2 regions of the Sporolactobacillus terrae genome follow, and region 2 is predicted to be linked to the other one. Evidence: a T-box and tRNA genes for the amino acid it is inferred to sense, from the RefSeq annotation. Region 2 holds a T-box; the other holds one or more tRNA genes.
What was found. A T-box is a leader RNA that pairs with one kind of tRNA and senses whether it is charged. The one in region 2 lies ahead of trpS (tryptophan--tRNA ligase), so its partner is inferred to be a tRNA-Trp.
Positions count from the first base shown of each region.

Region 1 (10,098 bases), 1.3 Mb from region 2:
GCAACGAATCTCCCACTGGAAACACGTTGAATCGTCAATTCCAGCAGGAAAAGGAATTAAAAGTGGTAGTCAGTGATCTGACGTATGTCCGTGTGCAGCAGAAATGGCATTATATTTGTATCTTTATTGATTTATATAATCGCGAGATTATTGGTTACAGCTCTGGTCCAAATAAGGACGCTCAGTTAGTCCACCGTGCCTTCGCCACGGTAAAAGGTGACCTAAGTCAACTCGAACTATTCCATACAGATCGGGGAAACGAGTTTAAAAATAGGCTTATTGATGAGACTCTGGAAGCGTTTCAAATCAACCGATCACTGAGTCACAAAGGGACACCCTATGATAATGCTGTGGCGGAAGCGACCTTCAAAACGATTAAAACTGAGTTTATTAGCGGACGTGATTTTCCTAACCAACACGTTCTTGACCTTGAATTATTTGATTACGTCAATTGGTTCAATAATGTTCGCATCCATGGATCACTAGACTACCTAACACCAACTGAATACAAGCTGCGACACCTTTAAAAATTTGTTTGATTTAGTGTTGACATACCAATTTGGATTCCATGAGATTAATGGACAATAAAATCATAATGCTATTACGCGATAAGCCCTTTGTGGTCTATCAGATCTTTATAATGCTAGAAGGTTTGGAGGAAAGCAAGGAAGATAATTTCACGCATGCAATCTTATTCCCCATATCTTCTGACTTTCCGCAAGAAAGAAAATTATTTTTAGAGCAATTTTTTGAAAGAGTAGAATTAGATTATAAAATGGGGCTGTTGACTTTAGAAAATTTGAAGAGCAGTGTTGTTAAAAGCTTAAAATCGTTATATACAACAAAGCGCTTGCCTAAAGCTTTTCATTTTTTCTATGAATGGTTTTTTGTGAAAAAAACAATTAATGAACTAAAGCGCGATGTACCCTCGTTGGATTTATTCATGAATCAAGTGAAAAACGCTTATTGGATCATCGAAAAGGAATTTCAAAACTTAGATAAAAATGAGATTTGTACGAGCATCCCTATATCATTCCCCATGACAAAAGAATGGGATGACTTTATTCATTTTATTTTTGATCCGTATTTTGCAAAGGTGCAAGTTGATGAAGACCATCATCCAGATGGATTGATCACGCATCTTATTGATTTATCGATGCCCTTTGGGGAAAAGAAACAGGTGCATATTGAGGATTTATTCTAAAGTGATTTCCAAATGTTTAACATGGAAATTAATGGCAGACGCCAAAAAAGCCATGTCTTTTTAATAGGGCATGGTTTATAGCGTGCCTGATTTTCAGTGGTTATACGTACTAAAAACGGAAGTGTCCGCTCAATCTCTTTCTTATCTCATCATACGTAACCGCCACATTGATTTGTTACAGCGGATATTTTCAGCTGATGATGGCGTGTATGACTTGTTAATCTTTCTAAGCGGTCACGGCGTGCATTTTATTGTATCAACCTGTTCTGTCCCATCCCTTCAGCTTATGCACGAATGGTTAATGCGTCATCTATGATCGGGTAAACGAATCGGTACTTATTGCAGCTGCTTGGCTTCTTAGAGGTGTGTTATTTCGGTCCTGTAAGGGCAGAAATCATCACGGCCTCAAAATCCCTGCAGAAGCTACCAGAAACCCTCTGAGGAGCTAATAGAAGTTGGACTGAATCCAAGGGAATAGGGTAAAGAGAAATCTTAATTCTGAAGCAGTCTGGCCCATGTAACGAGAGCGGACTGGTTTATTTATTTATTGAAGTCGGGTATACTGTAAGGGTTGTGTTTTTTTATAAAATAAATTATAAAAAACACTTGCTTTTTGATTCGATTGGTGATAATATTTTAAAAGTCGGCGGCGAGATATTCCGACACTTGTTATTTTGGCCCGTTCGTCAAGTGGTTAAGACACCACCCTTTCACGGTGGGTTCATGGGTTCGAATCCCGTACGGGTCATTATTTACTTGATTTTATATGAGCTATGTGATAAAATAAATTGGTGTTTTTGATGGCTTGTACAAATCAATATGGAGGATTAGCTCAGCTGGGAGAGCATCTGCCTTACAAGCAGAGGGTCATAGGTTCGATCCCTATATCCTCCACCATATCATCGCGGGGTGGAGCAGTCTGGTAGCTCGTCGGGCTCATAACCCGAAGGTCGTAGGTTCAAATCCTGCCCCCGCAATTGTGGATCCGTGGTGTAGGGGTTAACATGCCTGCCTGTCACGCAGGAGATCGTCGGTTCAAATCCGATCGGATCCGCCATTATTTTTATTTTACTTATATAAGATCTGTAATGCATGAACTCTTGTTTTTACATAATGGCTCGATAGCTCAGTCGGTAGAGCAGAGGACTGAAAATCCTCGTGTCGGTGGTTCGATTCCGCCTCGAGCCACCATTTGTTCGTGCCGATCTAGCTCAATTGGTAGAGCAACTGACTTGTAATCAGTAGGTTGGGGGTTCAAGTCCTCTGATCGGCACCATTTATATTTTAATCAATAGATGCCAAAATCTATTCCTTAATCTTTTATTATTATGGAGGGATAGCGAAGAGGCTAAACGCGACGGACTGTAAATCCGTTCCCTACGGGTTCGAAGGTTCGAATCCTTCTCCCTCCATTTACATAGTATAGGGGTATAGTTTAAAGGTAGAACAGAGGTCTCCAAAACCTCCAGTGTGGGTTCAATTCCTACTACCCCTGCTTTAATTATTATGGCGGTTATGGTGAAGTGGTTAACACACCGGATTGTGGTTCCGGCATGCGTGGGTTCGATCCCCACTAACCGCCCCATTTATTGGCCCATAGCCAAGCGGTAAGGCAACGGTTTTTGGTGCCGTCATGCGCTGGTTCGAATCCAGCTGGGCCAGTTTTATATATGCGGAAGTAGTTCAGTGATAGAACATCACCTTGCCATGGTGGGGGTCGCGGGTTTGAATCCCGTCTTCCGCTCCAATATAATTTTATAGTATGGCGGCATAGCCAAGCGGTAAGGCACGGGTCTGCAAAACCCTTATCCCCGGTTCGATTCCGGGTGTCGCCTCCATAATTACTTAATTTTTCTGCCATTATTATTGTATTGTGCCGGTGTGGCGGAATTGGCAGACGCGCACGACTCAAAATCGTGTTCCTTCGGGAGTGTCGGTTCGACCCCGACCACCGGTATTACTTAACTCTCATTGCAAAGGGCTTTCTAGGTTATCCTAGGAAGTCTTTTTGTTTTACATAGGGGGTATTTTATTGGCGGTGGGGTGAATAGGACAAGGGACGCTTTCTTCAACTCATTGGAAGGTCAATGGAATGGGGACGGGATTCATGTTGATCTGGGAACCCTTGTTCATGTTGTTTGTTTCCCTAAATGTCATGAGAGAAAACGTTTGACGCACAGACTGGATGCCATGAATTGATTCATGACCGGAGCAGTCGCAGTTCGGAGTACAGACGGAAATGTTTTGGAGCCTGCCGTTCTGCTGGTACTCAACGGGGCGGTCGATCAAATGAATGTTTATTTTTAGAATCTGCGCTGACGCGAAAGGAATTCAAAGTAGCCGTTATTCGACAAGAGCGGCGAATCCATTTTTCAATGGTACGTGCCTAACGCAAGTTTAGCCTCATAAAGAATCATTACATGATCCGCTGCTTGACTTAATTATGAGACTGGGGCACTGCTTAAATAGCTAAAACAATTTCGGAGCTTCTTTGCAAAATTCAAGGGTGGTTCAATTGATTGAGCGTGCACATACAGGAGATTCGGTTGTGTGAAGATCCAGTGATTATGCAGTGCGCTTAGGATCAGTCCGTTCTGGGTCAGTGCCCAGGTGAAATTTGGTACTTCTTCTTCAAGAAGGGTGATTTCAGCTAGATTAATTGCATTGCCGGAAGCATCAAGCGATTCAAAGGTTATACCAGCGGGAACAATGCTTGAACTTTTTTTACCTTGAATCGTTACATTGAATGAACGGTGGAGCGAAACGGAACAAACCCCATTTTCATACCTAGATTGCGCGTTAAATACGGCTGCAAATTGTTTGCAAATCATTTCTGCATCGGCCATATGGGTCACCTCGCCATGCCTAAAGATATGCGAGGGGTAGAGAGAAATAGAACAAAGAAACGGGATGGCTAACTTCCGAACTCACTTTATGCCAGCCACTTTATAAAAATCCGTTTTTATGGTTGGGCGGTGAGAATACTAAGTGAAAGGAATAGCGTTTAGTAAAGGGTGAGGCTCCATAAATTACTTGAAAATTGCTGTGGAATTGATGCTTGGTTTTACAGCGCTATTAGCCATTACAAAAGTTCTGGGAAAAGTATCATTGCGAAAAATCAGCACTTTTGAATTTATTTCAATTATCGTTCTTGGTGAGTTTATAGGAAATGCGCTTTATGAACCGGCTATTGGTATCGGCTCCATATTGTTTGCTGTCATGCTGTGGGGCTCATGATCTATATAATGGAATGGTGCACGTTGAGGTTTCGAAAGAAAAGGAATTTTCTCGAGGGAAAGTCGTCGTTAGTTATCCGAAATGGCCATATAGACAAAAGAATATCTTTTTCAATCCAAGAGGTTGCCTATGCAATGCTTGAAACCGATGGATCGATCAGTGTTTTAAAAAAATATCGCTACAGTAAATTAACCAATCGTGACTTTAATCAATTGATAATTATAGATGGAACATTGGATAAAGCGAATCTGAAACGTGCAGGATTGAGCGAAGAATGGCTGCGCTGCGAGCTGCGAAAGCGACATGTACCAAAGATTAAAAATGTTTTTTTCTGTGAATGGAATAAGAATGAAGGATTATTTATTGAAAAAATGTAAACGAGGGGTGTCTCAAAAGTCAATTGACTTTTGAGACACCCTTAAAAAACGTCTATTTTGGATTAAGCATAACGATGTGAGACTCCTGCGGAGTGCAGTATAAATCCAACACCCTTTTGGGTCGGGCCTCTTTTATTTGTCTTGAATCTGAGTGATTAAAGGTTTGTAAGGATTTAGTTCACGATTGAAGTGCCTAACTCTTAAGCACCAATAATCTTCAATGACAATGTATTTCTTATTCTTAAACTCAATGATGTCTCCTTTCTGATGGTTCTGACGCTCCGTTTGGATTTGCAGGGTAGCATTGAGATACCATGCTGATTGATTGAGAAACTGAACGACGTACATGTTACGAATCATCCATAAAACCTCCTAATAAGATATGAATTGCGATAAATCTCAACTCGGAGGATTATTTTACCAGTAAGTTGTGATTTACAGTATAGAAGATGATACAGAGCGTCAATTGAAGACTGAGCCAAACGCCGTGATATAAGATAAGCGGTCCACGCCGTATCATAAATCATAACGCTAAAAAGAAGAGCTGAACGTTATTTTTACATTTAGATTAAACTTAATGAATAGCTGTTTCGAAAGATATGAATCGTGCTAAACTAAGCAATTGTGAGGCAATGATAAAGTGAAAATTCCATTATAGTTTCTTTACTATGTATAAAATTGCTTAAGGGATGAAAGGTGATTTTTCATGGCAACGACCAAGCGGCGGATCACATGGGTGGATATAGCAAAGGCGCTGGGAATCATTGCGGTCGTGTTCGGGCATGCCATTGATTCTGAGCGCGACATACGTTCGTTTGATCTCGTCTATGATGCCATTTATTGGTGGCATATGCCGCTATTTTTCATTATCGGAGGTTTCTTTTTGAAACCGATTTCTCATAGTTGGGAAGCGGTGCGTCAATTCTGGGCGCGTCGCTGTAAGCCATTAGTGGTGTCCTATTTTCTAATGGGAAGTCTATTAATCGTGCTCAGCCATTTCGTCCGTAATCAGGACTGGTCGTACACTGCTTTCTATTTTGTTCGCCTGCTTTATGGTGGACGAACCCTTAACCATTATTTAAGTATTTTTTGGTTCATTAATGTTTATATTCTCACGCTGATTGTTGTGGTTCTTTTAATTTCTTATGTACGTTCGGTTGTCTTGCAATGGGTGATCAGCTTGATGATGTTCGCCATGGGTACAATTCATCAGCAACCAGCGTTCCTAGGGCATCCCTATTTTCCGTGGGATGCACAGGATGTATTGCTGACCACGACTTATATGCTGGCCGGATACTACGGATTTAGATTGCTTCATTCCCTATCGCATAAATATCTGTTGTTACTAGCCATCGGCGTCTTTTCTATGTTTCTCATTCACGATCAATTGACTCAGAAAATCAATTTCACTTTATACTTGAAATCGGACAGCTTAAATCATACCGGACTGGCTTTAATTGCTCCGCTCATTTTATGCTTGGGGGTTATCTTAATTTCACAAATCATGAGTGAACTTAAATGGTTTCATTGGCTTGTGCTTTGGGGGCAGCATACGGTGCTGATTATGTTCTGGCATCGCGCACTTTTTGACTTGCCGGAGCTATTGGGGCTCCCTGATCATTGGTTATTAAAATGCCTCATGGGCTTATTCATCCCTATTTTAGTCATGATGGTATGGAAACAATTCAGACATTTTCTGATTCATCATAGTCCAAAACAGTTTGCAAGCAGCTGAGACGGAGGGTCCACTCTGATAGATGAAGGTTCAACATGCATCCGCGTTACGTGATTATTGTGATGCCGTCAGTGTTCATGCACTGGCGGATTTTTTTGCTTTCGTTCTTAAACACTTCAAATCTATGAAGAAAGACCTATTCATAATTGGAAAATTATACCGATAGTGAAGGTGATGGGAAATATAGGGAGGAATTGCTGTGTTAGATGCAGAGTATTCAATTGATGTGCAACATCAAACAAAAGAAGTCACGATTGTTGTTCGTGGAAGTTTTCAAGAGAAAGATGCGGAGTATTTTGTCAATGACTATCAGGAAAAAATCGGCTCAATTCCTGCTAAAGACTTCGATCTCGTCGTTGACAGCAAGTCTCTAGTCGTTGTTTCACAAAAGATTCTGCCATTGCTTGAGGAATGCTACAAAATGTATAAGGCTAGCGGATTTAAACGTGTCAAATTTATTGCGAGCAGTGTGACCGTCGGTATGCAGCTGAAGCGCATTGCCAAGAAGACTGAACTGGATAACGCAGAAGTAGAAGTGATTTCTCAATAAGATCACGAGACACTTGTTTATTCTTATGACCATAGCGTTTTTTCTTTGGGGGAATGTTATTTGAAAATAACGATTCGTTCGGTTGGTGCCTATCACCCGAAAACAAGCGTAACCAATGCATTTTTTCTCAAGCACTTCCAAGATCAGGGCAAGGACATTGACCATTTTTTGAAACATATGGGCCGGAAAAGCCGCTATATGATTCAGAATGAGACAGAGAACGGTTTGACGATGGGAATTGAAGCAGCTAAGGATGCTTTAAAACGCGCGAAGCTCAGTGGTGAAGCGATGGATATGATCGTGTTTTCAACGCAGGTGCCGGAATACACGTTCCCAACCAATGCCACTTTTGTTCATCATGCCATTCATGCTTCTTCACGAACAATCATTATGGATTCAAATGCGAATTGTGGGGGAATGACGGTAGCGGTCGATCATGCATGTCGGTATATGCTGGCCAATCCTAGTGTGAATCAAACGTTGGTTGTTGGATCCGACTACAACACGTTGGTTTGTGACCCAAACGACGAAGTCACCTATGCGAATTATGGTGATGCAGCTTGCGCGGTTATTTTAGAAAAAACAGAAGGCGAATCCGGGTTTCTGGGGTCCAGCTATTACTCGGAAACATTAGAAAATAAAGACAAGATCATTTTTCCATCCGTTGGATTGTCGCAAGCCTTACGAAAAGGAGAAAATAACCGTTATCTGAAATGGATTCCTTTTGATGGCGGCTGCGCGCTTCCGCCTGCTTACCAGAACATTCAAGAACTTTTGGATGTAGAGCACCTGCAGCCAACAGATGTAAAGGCCTATTGCTTGTCCCAATTTTCACTTGCCAACATACTTGAAATTCAAAACCATTTCCACCTCGATGATGAACAAATCATTTACATAGGCGATCAATATGGTTATACAGGGACAAGCAGCCCGTTCCTCGCGCTTTATGAAGGCATTAAAGAGAAGCGCATTAACCGGGGCGATTATGTAATCTTTTGGACGGTTGGCGCAGGGTTTCAAACCATTGGCGTCCTCTTCAACTATTAAACGAAATGAGCAGCCGAGTAGTGTCTTACGGCTTTGGCTACTATTTTGGATAAAATGGATCTTCAGAGCGATACACTGAAGCTTCATGATGCGAACGATCCTAGCTGAACTCGAAAGCAAGGCCCAAGGCTATTTCTTTGACTCGGAAACAAAGACGCTTTATGTGAAAACGCTGGCTAAAAGTCACAGCAAACGCGTGATCCACTAAAAACTAAGTGATAGAAAAAGACAGAAATCCGCGCGCAATGCGCTGTGATTTCTGCCTTTTTTAGTTTCAAAAATGGAATGGCTGTCGTTTTGTGGAGGCTCATGGATCACTTAGAAAATGCAATGTCCAACCCCAAACCCCCTTTGCAGACGAGTTAATCCTGCAAAGGGGGTTTCGAAAGTTATTCGATTGATCAAAACATTTAACGGACGACAAGAACAGAGATGGTCGCGTATTTTGACATATATGCGGCTTGACTGCCGAAATGCTTGGCAATGCCTTTCTTATCTTCAGAACCGACAATCAATAGATCAGCGTCTGTATGCGGGATAATGTCTTTGACAATCGTTTCACCCGGTTCGCCTTCTGCAACGATTGCCTCAACCTTCTCAACACCGTAATCCAACGCGGTCTTTTTGTAAAGCTGAACATGTTTTTCAAGGTCTTCACGTTTGCCATGGATGAAGTCTTTATTCAGCGCTTGGTACACGTTCATCTCGTCTTTTTCCAAGATGGATACAATCGTCATTTTTAACTTATCTTTTTTCGCTCGATACATCGCATAGCGAAACGCTAATTGTGCATCGGCGGAATCATCGACACCAACTAATAGATGTGAGAAGTCTTCTTTCATTAATTACGCCTCCATGATGATCATAACGATGTGATAAACTGCCAGACAATCCGCAGATTCAGATAGGTCAGGACAATGGTACATAGCCAGGCAACCAGCGTTACCCACCGTTTATTCACGAATCGTTCGCCCATAATCTTTTTCGAACTGGTAAATAGGGTCAATGGAATCATTGAGATCGGCAACGCGACGGACAGAAAAACTTGTGAGTTGACAAGTAAGCGATCCATCGCGCTCTCTTCGCCATGGTAAATAATTGTGCAGGCCAGAACCGGGATGACGGAGATCAGACGTGTAATCAGACGGCGCGCCCACAACGGCATTTTCATGTGGATGTAGCCTTCCATGACGATCTGTCCGGTCAGTGTACCGGTAATGGTTGAGTTTTGACCGGAGGCAAGCAGTGCAACGGCAAACAAGATACTTAAGACCGGGCTCGCGACAGCGCCGGCCAATTGATTGTTCTGCAAAGCATTGAAAAGAGAAGTAAACGTGCCAAGACCTTCTCCATGTCCGAAGAAGAGTGCCGCACCAAGAACGAGCAGCAGGCAATTAATAATGAATGCACCGGATAATTGAATATTTGAGTCCCATGTTGCAAACTTAACGGCTCTTGCAACCTCATTTTCATTGTCATGATTAATGTTACGTGACTGTGCGATCGAGGAGTGCAGGTAAAGGTTATGCGGCATGACCGTCGCGCCGACAATACCGAGTGCCATGGTTAATTGACCGGTATGCAGAATTTCGGGTTTCGGTACAAACCCGGCAAACATTGCCGCAATGTTAGGATTAGAAATGATCACTTCATAGAGGAAGACAAGTAAGATAACGGAAATTAAAGTAATGACAATCGCTTCAATTTTTCTGAAGCCGAGTTTCGTTAGCAAAAGCAGGAGAAGTACGTCGAGTATGGTCAGTGAAACACCGACGACAAGCGGGATGTGAAACAACAACTGAAGGGCAATCGCACCACCAATGACTTCAGCAATATCGGTGGCACAGATAGCCGCCTCGGTGGTAATCCATAGAATCACGCCAAGTGCCTTCCCTGTATGGGCACGGGTGGCTTGAGCCAAATCCATTCGCGTGACAATACCCAGTTT
Region 1 is NZ_CP082837.1:1,964,879-1,974,976, reverse strand. It holds one part of gene K7399_RS09395 (IS3 family transposase) at 1-527, shown strand, start outside; gene K7399_RS09390 (hypothetical protein) at 578-1,204, shown strand; tRNA gene K7399_RS09385 (tRNA-Glu) at 1,881-1,952, shown strand; tRNA gene K7399_RS09380 (tRNA-Val) at 2,026-2,101, shown strand; tRNA gene K7399_RS09375 (tRNA-Met) at 2,108-2,181, shown strand; tRNA gene K7399_RS09370 (tRNA-Asp) at 2,186-2,261, shown strand; tRNA gene K7399_RS09365 (tRNA-Phe) at 2,320-2,395, shown strand; tRNA gene K7399_RS09360 (tRNA-Thr) at 2,405-2,480, shown strand; tRNA gene K7399_RS09355 (tRNA-Tyr) at 2,535-2,616, shown strand; tRNA gene K7399_RS09350 (tRNA-Trp) at 2,629-2,699, shown strand; tRNA gene K7399_RS09345 (tRNA-His) at 2,714-2,789, shown strand; tRNA gene K7399_RS09340 (tRNA-Gln) at 2,795-2,866, shown strand; tRNA gene K7399_RS09335 (tRNA-Gly) at 2,877-2,951, shown strand; tRNA gene K7399_RS09330 (tRNA-Cys) at 2,969-3,042, shown strand; tRNA gene K7399_RS09325 (tRNA-Leu) at 3,080-3,161, shown strand; gene K7399_RS09320 (DUF1259 domain-containing protein) at 3,646-4,050, opposite strand; gene K7399_RS09315 (DUF421 domain-containing protein) at 4,238-4,441, shown strand; gene K7399_RS09310 (YetF domain-containing protein) at 4,576-4,818, shown strand; gene K7399_RS09305 (hypothetical protein) at 4,951-5,178, opposite strand; gene K7399_RS09300 (acyltransferase family protein) at 5,525-6,553, shown strand; gene K7399_RS09295 (hypothetical protein) at 6,753-7,103, shown strand; gene K7399_RS09290 (3-oxoacyl-[acyl-carrier-protein] synthase III C-terminal domain-containing protein) at 7,164-8,150, shown strand; gene K7399_RS09285 (universal stress protein) at 8,561-8,992, opposite strand; gene K7399_RS09280 (Nramp family divalent metal transporter) at 9,013-10,098, opposite strand, start outside.
Region 1: it encodes a tRNA-Trp, which carries the amino acid that the T-box ahead of trpS (tryptophan--tRNA ligase) is inferred to sense. The anticodon was not compared.

Region 2 (10,098 bases):
ATATGGCGTTTGAAGCAGCAAAAAAAGCAATTCATCATGCTGGTTTGAGTGCGAAAGATATCGATCTCATTCTTGTTGCTACGGTAACGCCGGATCATCCATTTCCATCGGTTGCCTGCATGCTTCAGGATCGGTTAGAAGCAAATCATGTACCCGCTATGGATATTAGTGCCGCATGTTCAGGGTTTATGTACGGAATGGTTACTGCGAAACAATTTATCGACAACAATACGTATCGTCATGTACTCATCGTTGGCGTTGAAAAGCTGTCGAAAATCACCAACTGGGAGGATCGTGGAACAGCGGTTCTCTTTGGCGATGCAGCTGCAGCAGCGGTCATGGGTCCTGTTTCAGACGGAAAAGGAATCTTATCGTTTGAACTTGGCGCAGATGGTAATGGCGGTAAATTCCTCTACCAAGAGGATCAATTTATCAAAATGAATGGTCGGGAAGTCTTCAAGTTTGCGGTTCGCCAGATGGGTGAATCGGCTGTTCACGTTGTTGAAAAAGCAGGACTCAAAAAGGAAGATATTGACTATTTGATTCCGCATCAAGCCAATATCCGAATTATGGAGGCCTCTCGTGAACGGCTTGGGATACCTGAAGAGAAAATGATTAAAACCATTCAAAAATATGGTAATACATCGGCCTCATCCATTCCGCTCGCATTAGCCGATGCGCTTGAAGAAGGAAAGATTAAAGATGGAAATCTGATTGTTATGGTCGGCTTCGGCGGCGGATTGACATGGGGTGCGCTGACACTCAAATGGGGAAAATAAGCGTAAGTGAATTCATGAATAGTTTATGAACATTTTAAATCCTATTGCAAGGAGAGAATTGAATGAATAGAAGAGTCGTTGTGACCGGTCTTGGCGCAGTAACTCCGCTTGGCAACGATGTTGCGACAACATGGACGAATGCGATTAACGGAAAATCAGGAATCGACATTGTTACACGTGTTAATCCGGATGATTTCCGTGCCAAAGTTGCCGGTGAGGTGAAGGATTTTGATCCTGAAAAATATATCGATCGTAAAGATGTACTTCGCATGGATCGATTTTCACAGTTTGCAGTTGCTGCATCAAAAATGGCTGTTGCAGACGCAAAGTATACGATTGACGAAACAAATGCAGAACGTACCGGTGTGTGGATCGGTTCAGGAATTGGTGGCATGGAAACATATGAAAAAGAATTGACGGTTGCGATGAACCGCGGATTCCGACGTGTCAGTCCATTCTTCGTTCCAATGATGATACCGGATATGGCTTCCGGCCAAGTGTCGATTCTTTTGGGAACCAAAGGAATCAATTCGTGTACGGTGACCGCTTGTGCAACCGGATCCGACTCAATTGGCAGCGCCTATAAGGCGATTCAGCGCGGCGATAATGACGCCATCATTTGCGGTGGCAGTGAAGCGCCGCTGACCAATATGTCCTTTGCCGGTTTCACATCGGCGAGAGCGCTTTCGACGAATCCGGATCCGGCAACTGCTTGCCGCCCATTTGATAAAAACCGCGACGGATTTGTCATGGGGGAAGGCGCAGGTGTACTGTTGCTTGAATCTTTGGAATCCGCACAAAAGCGTGGCGCACATATCTATGCGGAAATTTCCGGATATGGTGCAACCAGTGATGCATTCCATGTCACACGTCCGGATCCGGAAGGCAAAGGGGCGGTTCGTTCCATGCGCATGGCGCTTGAAGATGCCGGAATTACGCCAGACGATGTTGACTATGTGAATGCCCACGGAACAAGTACGCAAGCGAATGATTCCACAGAAACAGGCGCTGTGAAGACGGTTTTTGGTGAGAAGGCCTATGATCTTGCCATCAGTTCGACGAAATCGATGATGGGACACTTGCTTGGTGCATCTGGCGGAGTCGAGGCCATTCTCTCCATTAAAGCGATTGGAACGGGAATTGTTCCTCCAACGATTCACTATGAGACGCCGGATGAAGCGTGTGACCTCAATTATGTGCCTAACGAAGCGATTAATAAGCCCGTTCGCGTTGCATTGAGCAACTCCTTCGGTTTCGGCGGCCATAATGCAACGCTCGTCTTTAAAAAGTTTGAGGCTTGAAAAAACTGCGAAACAGCGTAAATGTCATTTCCGCAAACTATTTGCGGAGGTGGCATTTTTACGTTTAAAGTGCATCTTAATCGAGCAGACAATAAATGAATGACAGCGAATAAAATCTTCCAATAATGACCATAATGTTGGCAAAACAAACAGAGGAGATGGAATCTCATGGAGATCGTCAGTGATATCTGGGTCAACTGGTTTGAGGGAGAAGAAAACAGTTACAATGTTTGCGAATTTTACGAATGGCGCAAACATGATTTTATTGAACTGCTTGATCAGATCCCACTAATTCGAGTGGAGAAACCGCTCCTAAATTACATTGAAAACAACTTGCAGGACCTGCCTCAGGAATTGCTAAAGGATGTGCGCAATCGAAGCGTTATCTGTAAGAATAATCAACGAGAAATCATCGAATATTGTTTCATTGCAACCGACGGGGAACGTTGTATTGTCGCTGATACACTTGGCTATACCATCCCCGTTCGCAAGAGCAGACTAATTCCGCGACAAGAAAGTCTGATCTTGCAAAAAGCAGAAAAATTAGAGACCGCTTCTTATCCGCTTCCTGATGCAGCGATCAGGAAGAAAGACTATCACATGCTGTCGCTGGATCCTAAGTGGATGATCGGGTTAACGCGTAAGGAACGGCAGCTGAAGCAGCTGCTGTTCATGGCCCTAGATCAACTTCATGCTTCAAAAAATGTTGAGGAAATGCGCTATTGGTATACAGAATGGTATCCAACGCGCTATCTTCAAAGCAGAACATTGCGTTTTGAGGAAGCGTGGCAGGGACTGGTGGAAGGAATGATTCCCGGATGGTCGGCAAAACATAGTGATCTCTGCGAACGTATGGTAAAAGGACAAGCCTATTTTGAAAAACTGTGGGAACTTGAAAAAGGTTCAAAAGTGAACTAAATGAAACGGCAGTACTGAGGGTCAAGTGTTGTACTTGATCCTCTTTTTTTAGATCAACCTTAACGATACTGTGATTTTTTTCCAATGAGTGGTCACTATAGACAAATGGGTGATTAGTTCGTATTATAGAATTAAAATTTAACTATATTAAAAAGGAGAAACTATGAAACATCCGGGCGCAACATTACGATTTCTGCGAAAATCGAAAAAAATGACACTGAATGAACTTGCCCAAGGTGAAGTCTCTGTTGCTTTTCTTTCACGATTTGAACGCGGTGACTGTGATATATCCTTCACTCATTTGCTTCATTTGCTTGAGAGGCTGCATGTGAGTGTCGATGAGTTTCTTTATATCAGCAATGGTTATGAGGTCGGCGACTTTCAGGATTTTTTTACGCATTTAAAAAGATATGTTATGGAAGATAATCTTCATATGCTTCAGGTCACTCGTGAAAAAATGCGCGACTATTATAATAGGAAGAAACGCGATCAATATCTTCACTTTTCAGCGATCGCAGCGCTTTACGCACATCGTATTTCAAAGCAAAATCCCGATCCGAATGATGTACGTATTCTGAGTGATTACCTTGAACGTGTAGCGATTTGGGGGTATTACGAGCTGGTGGTTTATGCGAACTCAATGTATTCCTTTCCTCCGGAGCTGATCATTAAATTTTCGCGAATGGCTTACGAGAAGAGCATGGACTATCAGCCGCTTGAGATCGGACTCGACAAGAAACAACTGATTCTAATGAACACGGCAACGGTTCTGATGGAAGTTGATCGTTTGGCGGAGGCCAATACGTTTCTTGTTCTCTTAAACGATTCGATTAATAAAGAGAACGACTCTTATATGAAGATTAAACTGATTTATTTAAGAGGAATCTATCTGATTAAACAAGGCTATCGCAAGAGGGGTGAATCAATGGCCCGGCAAGCCGTTCAGATCTTTACCGAATTAGAAAGTGTTTCACAAGCAGCGACGCATGCAAACTATCTTCAGGACGTTCTTAATTCTACTATAGTGAAAAAAGATAATTAGAAAAGAAGCCGCTTTGATGTCGTCCATCAAAGCGGCTGTCTTTTTAGATTCTTGATTAGTGTCGGTTATGACGGCCGATCCCCAATGCTTTTTCAGTCTTTCTTAATGTTTCTTTTGCAATGGCATAGGCACGTTCGGCACCTTCATCGAGAATTCGATCCAGTTCCGAAGACTCGATTAATTGCGCATAATGGTCTTGAATCGGCTTCAGTGTGCCAACCACTGCTTCGGCAACATCGGTTTTAAATTCACCATACCCTTTGCCTTGATAAGCAGTAACCAACGCATCAACGGAACGGCCGGAGCAGAGCGAGAAGATATCGAGCAGGTTCGAGATTCCCGGCTTTGCGTCGCGGTCATAACGGACAACGGCTTCATCATCGGTAATTGCAGATTTAATTTTCTTGATGATGTCTTTTTCCGGATCCAGTGTGAAGATCGTTGCTTTTCGGTTCGTATCCGACTTGCTCATTTTCTTCGTCGGTTCCTGGAGTGACATGATGCGCGCGCCAACTGGAGGAATATAGGGTTCAGGAATTGTAAACACATCGTCGTATTTATTGTTGAACCGTTCTGCTAAATCGCGTGTGAGTTCCATATGCTGTTTCTGATCTGCACCGACCGGGACAAGTTCGGTTTGATAAAGCAGAATATCTGCAGCCATCAACGGTGGATAAGTAAGGAGTCCAGCAGGAATGGCCTTCTTTCCTTTTGATTTATCTTTGAATTGGGTCATTCGTTCCAACTCACCCATATAGCTTGTACATTGCATGATCCATCCGAGCTGGGCGTGGCAAGGCACTTCAGACTGAATGAACAGAATTGATTTCTTTGGATCGATGCCCATAGCGAGGTACAGAGCAGCCAGATTACGAATGTTCTTTTGAATTTCTTTAGGATCCTGAGGTACGGTAATCGCGTGTTCGTCAACGATGCAATAGATACAATCATTGCCTTCTTGGAGGGTCACAAAATTGTGCATCGCACCTAAGTAATTGCCAAGTGTCGGGATGGAGGTCGGCTGTACGCCGGAAAATATTTTTGCCAAAATCAATCACCTTTCTATGCTTTCAATTTTTTTGGATATATAAAAAGGCCTATCCATCCACAAGGGACGAATAGACCGCGGTACCACCCTGATTTTTCTGCAAAACAGAAACAGCTTATCTGGTCCTAACAAAATGAGAACCATCACCATGATAACGCATGGAGGCGTCAATGCCTACTGACAGATTTGATTCTGAGGTTCGGATTGCAGCTCAAAAGTCCATTCCCATGCAGTCCATCACCTCGATCTCACCAAGTCCGAAGCTCTCTGAAGATTTTCCGCAAGGTACTCTTCTTTATCATTGCTCTTTCATATGCACTGTTATTGCTAAATATTATAGTCAATAATCTTTTTTCATGCAACTTCACTTTTAAAAAGCAAGTGAGATTAAAACCGTTGTAACAAACAGGAGCAAACTGGAAAGGATCAGCGGCCAAGTAATCGGCCAGCGCTGCGATCCGTCACGGTGCTTCATCTCAGCAAGCGGCGCTTCCGCTTCCGCTTCCTGTTGCCCAAGCTGTTTTTTTCTAATGGCACGTGCGACCCGTTTAAAGCTATAAGTCATTCCGTCGAAAAAGCCGCCTTGAATGATGAAAATGATGAGCCCGAGGTTAAGAGAAAGCAGACTGACAACGGAAAGATGGTTGATCAAAGTGATCAGAGAGAAGGCGCGGGCGAATAATCCCTGCGTGACTATGGAAATGAGGATTTCTACAAAAAGAAAGAATAGATACAGATTTTTTATTTTAAATCTAAATTTACTCATGGAACACCTCGAATGATTTTTTATTGTTTGTTAGATAAAGGTCGATTCATGGAACTTTTGTTAGAAATTATAACATAATATTAAAAAATATATTTTCAAAAAATAGCTTAACATCAATATATTCTACATCTTTCACGAGAAAGAGACAGACAAGTTCAAAAAAAAAACATGCAAAAATTACAGATAACTTGTATAATAGCTTCTGTAGGTTGAACGGTTCTTGTTATACATACAAGGGTATAGCAGGAACCAGCCTAAAAAAGATAGCAATTTAGGGGAGGTTATTGCTTTTATGAAAAAGGCAAAATGGTCACTCGTACTGTCCTTTGTGCTCGCTTTGAGTCTTGTACTGTCCGCTTGCGGAAGCTCAAGCAGCAATGACAGCAGCAGCAAAGGAAGTAGTACGGAATTAGCGAAGGATCAAACATTGACTATGTCAATTAATGCTGACATTCCAACACTTGATCCAAATCTTGCAACCGATACAACGTCAACAAACGCAATTGATATGACGCAATCCGGTCTGACAAGAATGCACAACAACAAGTTCGAATGGGATTTGGCAAAAGGTGAGCCAAAGGTAAGCGCAGATAAGAAAACGTATACGTTTACTCTGCGTGATCAAAAATGGTCCGATGGGAAACCCGTAACCGCTCAAGACTTTGTTTATGGATGGCATCGTCAGAATGATCCGGCAGCAAAACCTGCATACAATTTCCTTTTTGCATCTGTTGGTATCAAAAATGCAGCTAAAATCGAAGATCCTGATAATAAAGCATATTACGGAAAATATGATAAACTAGGTATTAAAGCGCTTGATGATAAGACACTGCAAGTAACGCTTGAACAGGCTGCTCCGCCATTCTTCTACAGCATTTTGTCTCAACCGCAATTCTTCCCGGTACGTGAAGACGTTGTTAAGAAAAACGGAAGTAAATATGCAACATCCGCAGATACAATGCTCTATAGTGGTCCGTTTGTCCTTTCCGACTGGAAAAAAGGTACCGGCTGGACTTATAAGAAAAACAAAGACTACTGGAATGCAAAAGAAACGAAACTTAAGACAGTAAACTTTAAAGTTGTAAAAGAATCAGGTACAGCTGTAAATATGTATAAAACTGGATCGAGTGACATTGTCCAATTGTCTGCTGAATTTATTGACCAGTTCAAAAAGCAATACCCAAAAGAAGTTCAGAGTTCAGTAAATGCTGGTACTTACTATCTCTACATTAATGAGAAAACAAACAAAAATTTGAAAAACCTTAATCTGAGAAAAGCACTTAATGCGGCAATTGACCGTCAAGGGCTGACTCAAACCATTCTTAATGATGGTTCCGTTCCGTCAAACTATGTTGTTCCAAAAGATTTCACTGCCGGTCCTGACGGTAAGGATTTCCGTTCGAAACATCCTGATGGTTTCTCAGCAGGAGAATCTTCAGAAGCAAAATCTTATTGGAATAAAGCGAAAAAAGAATTGGGAATCAAGTCACTTAAAATTAATTTCTTAAGTCAAGACACGAGCAAAGTGAAACAAATTGACGCTTATATTGCCAACCAGATAAAGAAAAACCTTCCTGGTGTAACTGTTGAAGTAAATGAACAACCATGGGCAAATTATTTAAAACTAAACAACGAGTTTAAGTATGATATTGCGTTTAGTGGTTGGTTCCCAGATTATCAAGATCCGATGACTTATCTTGATATGTGGACAACGAATAATCCAATGAATACAATTGGATGGTCGAATAAGAAATTTGATTCACTTATTAAAGATGCACAGACGAACACGGCAGATGTAACTAATCGTTGGAATGATCTGGTATCTGCTGAAGAATTAATGATGTCTGAATATCCAATCGTTCCTCTGTTTCAACAGGGATACACTTGGGCACAGAAATCTTATGTTAAAGGTTATTCGCAACCATCATATGGTCCTGAGTTTGACTTCTCAAAGGCTTATATTTTAAAGCATTGATTATGTGAGTGTTTTTTAGTTGATATGTGAGGTTTTGAAGGAGAGTATGTGTCTGAGCGGCATGTACTCTCCTTTCCATTAGTTTACAAATTCTTTAATTGTTTAGTATGATAAACTATTTAATGACTGACCTAAGGTCATGATCATGATTATATGAAATATAGGAGGTTAAGTTCTGTGGGTCGATATATACTGAAACGGGTTGGCTATATGATTGTCACTTTTTATGTAGTAGTAACCTTGACCTTCCTGTCGATGAAAATGTTACCGGGCACACCGTTTAAGTTTGCCAATCGTCTAACACCTGAACAATTAAACCAATTGAAACATTATTATGGCTTAGATCAGCCTGTTCCAATTCAATATTTACATTACTTGTGGAATTTTATTCACGGTGATCTGGGGGGGTCATTCCAATACGGAATGCAACCGGTCACGGAATTTTTATTTCAAAGATTTCCGGTATCTTTACAATTAGGTTTTGAATCCATGGTATTCGGAACTGTATTGGGAATACTTTTGGGGATTGTTTCAGGAATTAATCGTGGACGTGTTCTTGACTGGGGGACAGTTGTACTCACTGTAGTATTTATATCAATCCCTTCGTTTATTTTTGCTGCGATTTTACAGTACTTCTTTTCAGTTCAGATTCGCATTTTTCCTGTAATCGGATGGAGCGGACCAATGACACATGTATTGCCCGTTATTTCTATTGGTGTTGGCGTTATGGCAACCGTTGCACGATTTATGCGGACAGAGATGGTTGAGGTGTTGAATCAAGATTACATAGTAACGGCGCAAGCAAAAGGATTGAGTACATCTGCTGTTATTTATAAGCATGCAATTCGTAATGCGATGATTCCCATTGTTACCGTTATCGGTCCATTAACTTCGGCAGTCGTGACCGGTTCTTTGGTAATTGAGAACATTTTTGCAATACCTGGAATTGGTTCACAGTTTGTTGACGCAATAGTGACCAATGACTACCCGATGATTATGGGAACAACTGAATTGTATGCTGGGTTATTTATTGGAACCATTCTGATTGTGGATATATTATACGGTATCATTGATCCGAGAATCCGTGTGTCTGGAGGTAAACCATCATGATGGCCAATTCTAACACTGATATTACTAAAGAATCATTTGCTAAAGTGAACTTAGCCGATACTGAGAGTGAGAAAATTACCGGTGAAAGTGTCAGCGCTTGGAAAGATGCGCTTCGACGGTTTGTAACAAATAAGGGCGCTATGGCATCGATGATTATTATTGCCGCTATTGTTCTCTTTGCTATTATTGGACCTCATTTCTTTGGTTACGATATTGATGACCAAGATGTGTCTCGTGCCAATCTTCCACCTAAGATTGGCGCCTTGACATGGATTCCCGCATTTAACGGCTATGAGAATGGTGTAGACATCTATAAAGAAAAAAATGTAACTAAGAACTATTGGTTTGGTACCGACCAATTTGGTCGTGACTTATGGACAAGAACATGGAAAGGAACGCAAATTTCTTTAATTATTGCGCTTATTGCAACACTTGCAGATGTCTTTATTGGTGTTGTTTATGGTGGGGTTTCAGGTTATTTTGGTGGCATGATTGACACCGTGCTGCAACGCATTCTTGAAATCATTGCTGGAATTCCGAATCTCGTCTGGATTATCTTATTGATGTTAATCATGCGGCCAGGCTTGATTACAATAACCATCGCTATTCTTGCGACAAGTTGGCTTTCGATGGCGCGAATTGTTCGTGGAGAAATGCTTAAACTGAAAAATCAAGAGTTTGTTCTAGCTTCACGTACACTTGGAGCAGGGGACGGACGTATAATTTTCAAACACTTGATTCCCAATTCCATTGGGATGATTATCATTAATACCATGTTTTCCGTACCAAATGCGATCTTTTTTGAAGCGTTTCTTAGTTTTATCGGATTAGGTATTCGTCAGCCTCAAGCCTCATTAGGTTCATTGATCAATGATGGGTATCAAATGCTGCAGATTCATCCGTATCAGACACTTTATCCGGGTATTATTATTTCGCTCCTGTTAATTTGCTTTAATATTATGGGAGACGGGCTTCGCGATGCATTTGATCCGAAGCTTCGCCGATAAGTACAGGAGGTGCACTAATGGATCATTTATTGGAAATTAAAGATTTAAATGTTGTCTTTCATATATTTGGCGCGGATGTACAGGCAGTTCGCGGGATTAATTTGCAATTGGACAAAGGAGAAACGCTGGCTATTGTCGGTGAATCCGGGTCC
Region 2 is NZ_CP082837.1:684,119-694,216, forward strand. It holds gene K7399_RS03065 (beta-ketoacyl-ACP synthase III) at 1-779, shown strand, start outside; gene fabF (beta-ketoacyl-ACP synthase II) at 842-2,080, shown strand; gene K7399_RS03075 (YjbA family protein) at 2,249-2,998, shown strand; gene K7399_RS03080 (helix-turn-helix domain-containing protein) at 3,162-4,040, shown strand; gene trpS (tryptophan--tRNA ligase) at 4,096-5,088, opposite strand; T-box leader at 5,148-5,399, opposite strand; gene K7399_RS03090 (DUF3899 domain-containing protein) at 5,459-5,854, opposite strand; gene K7399_RS03095 (peptide ABC transporter substrate-binding protein) at 6,147-7,829, shown strand; gene K7399_RS03100 (ABC transporter permease) at 8,007-8,939, shown strand; gene opp3C (oligopeptide ABC transporter permease) at 8,939-9,946, shown strand; gene K7399_RS03110 (ABC transporter ATP-binding protein) at 9,964-10,098, shown strand, end outside.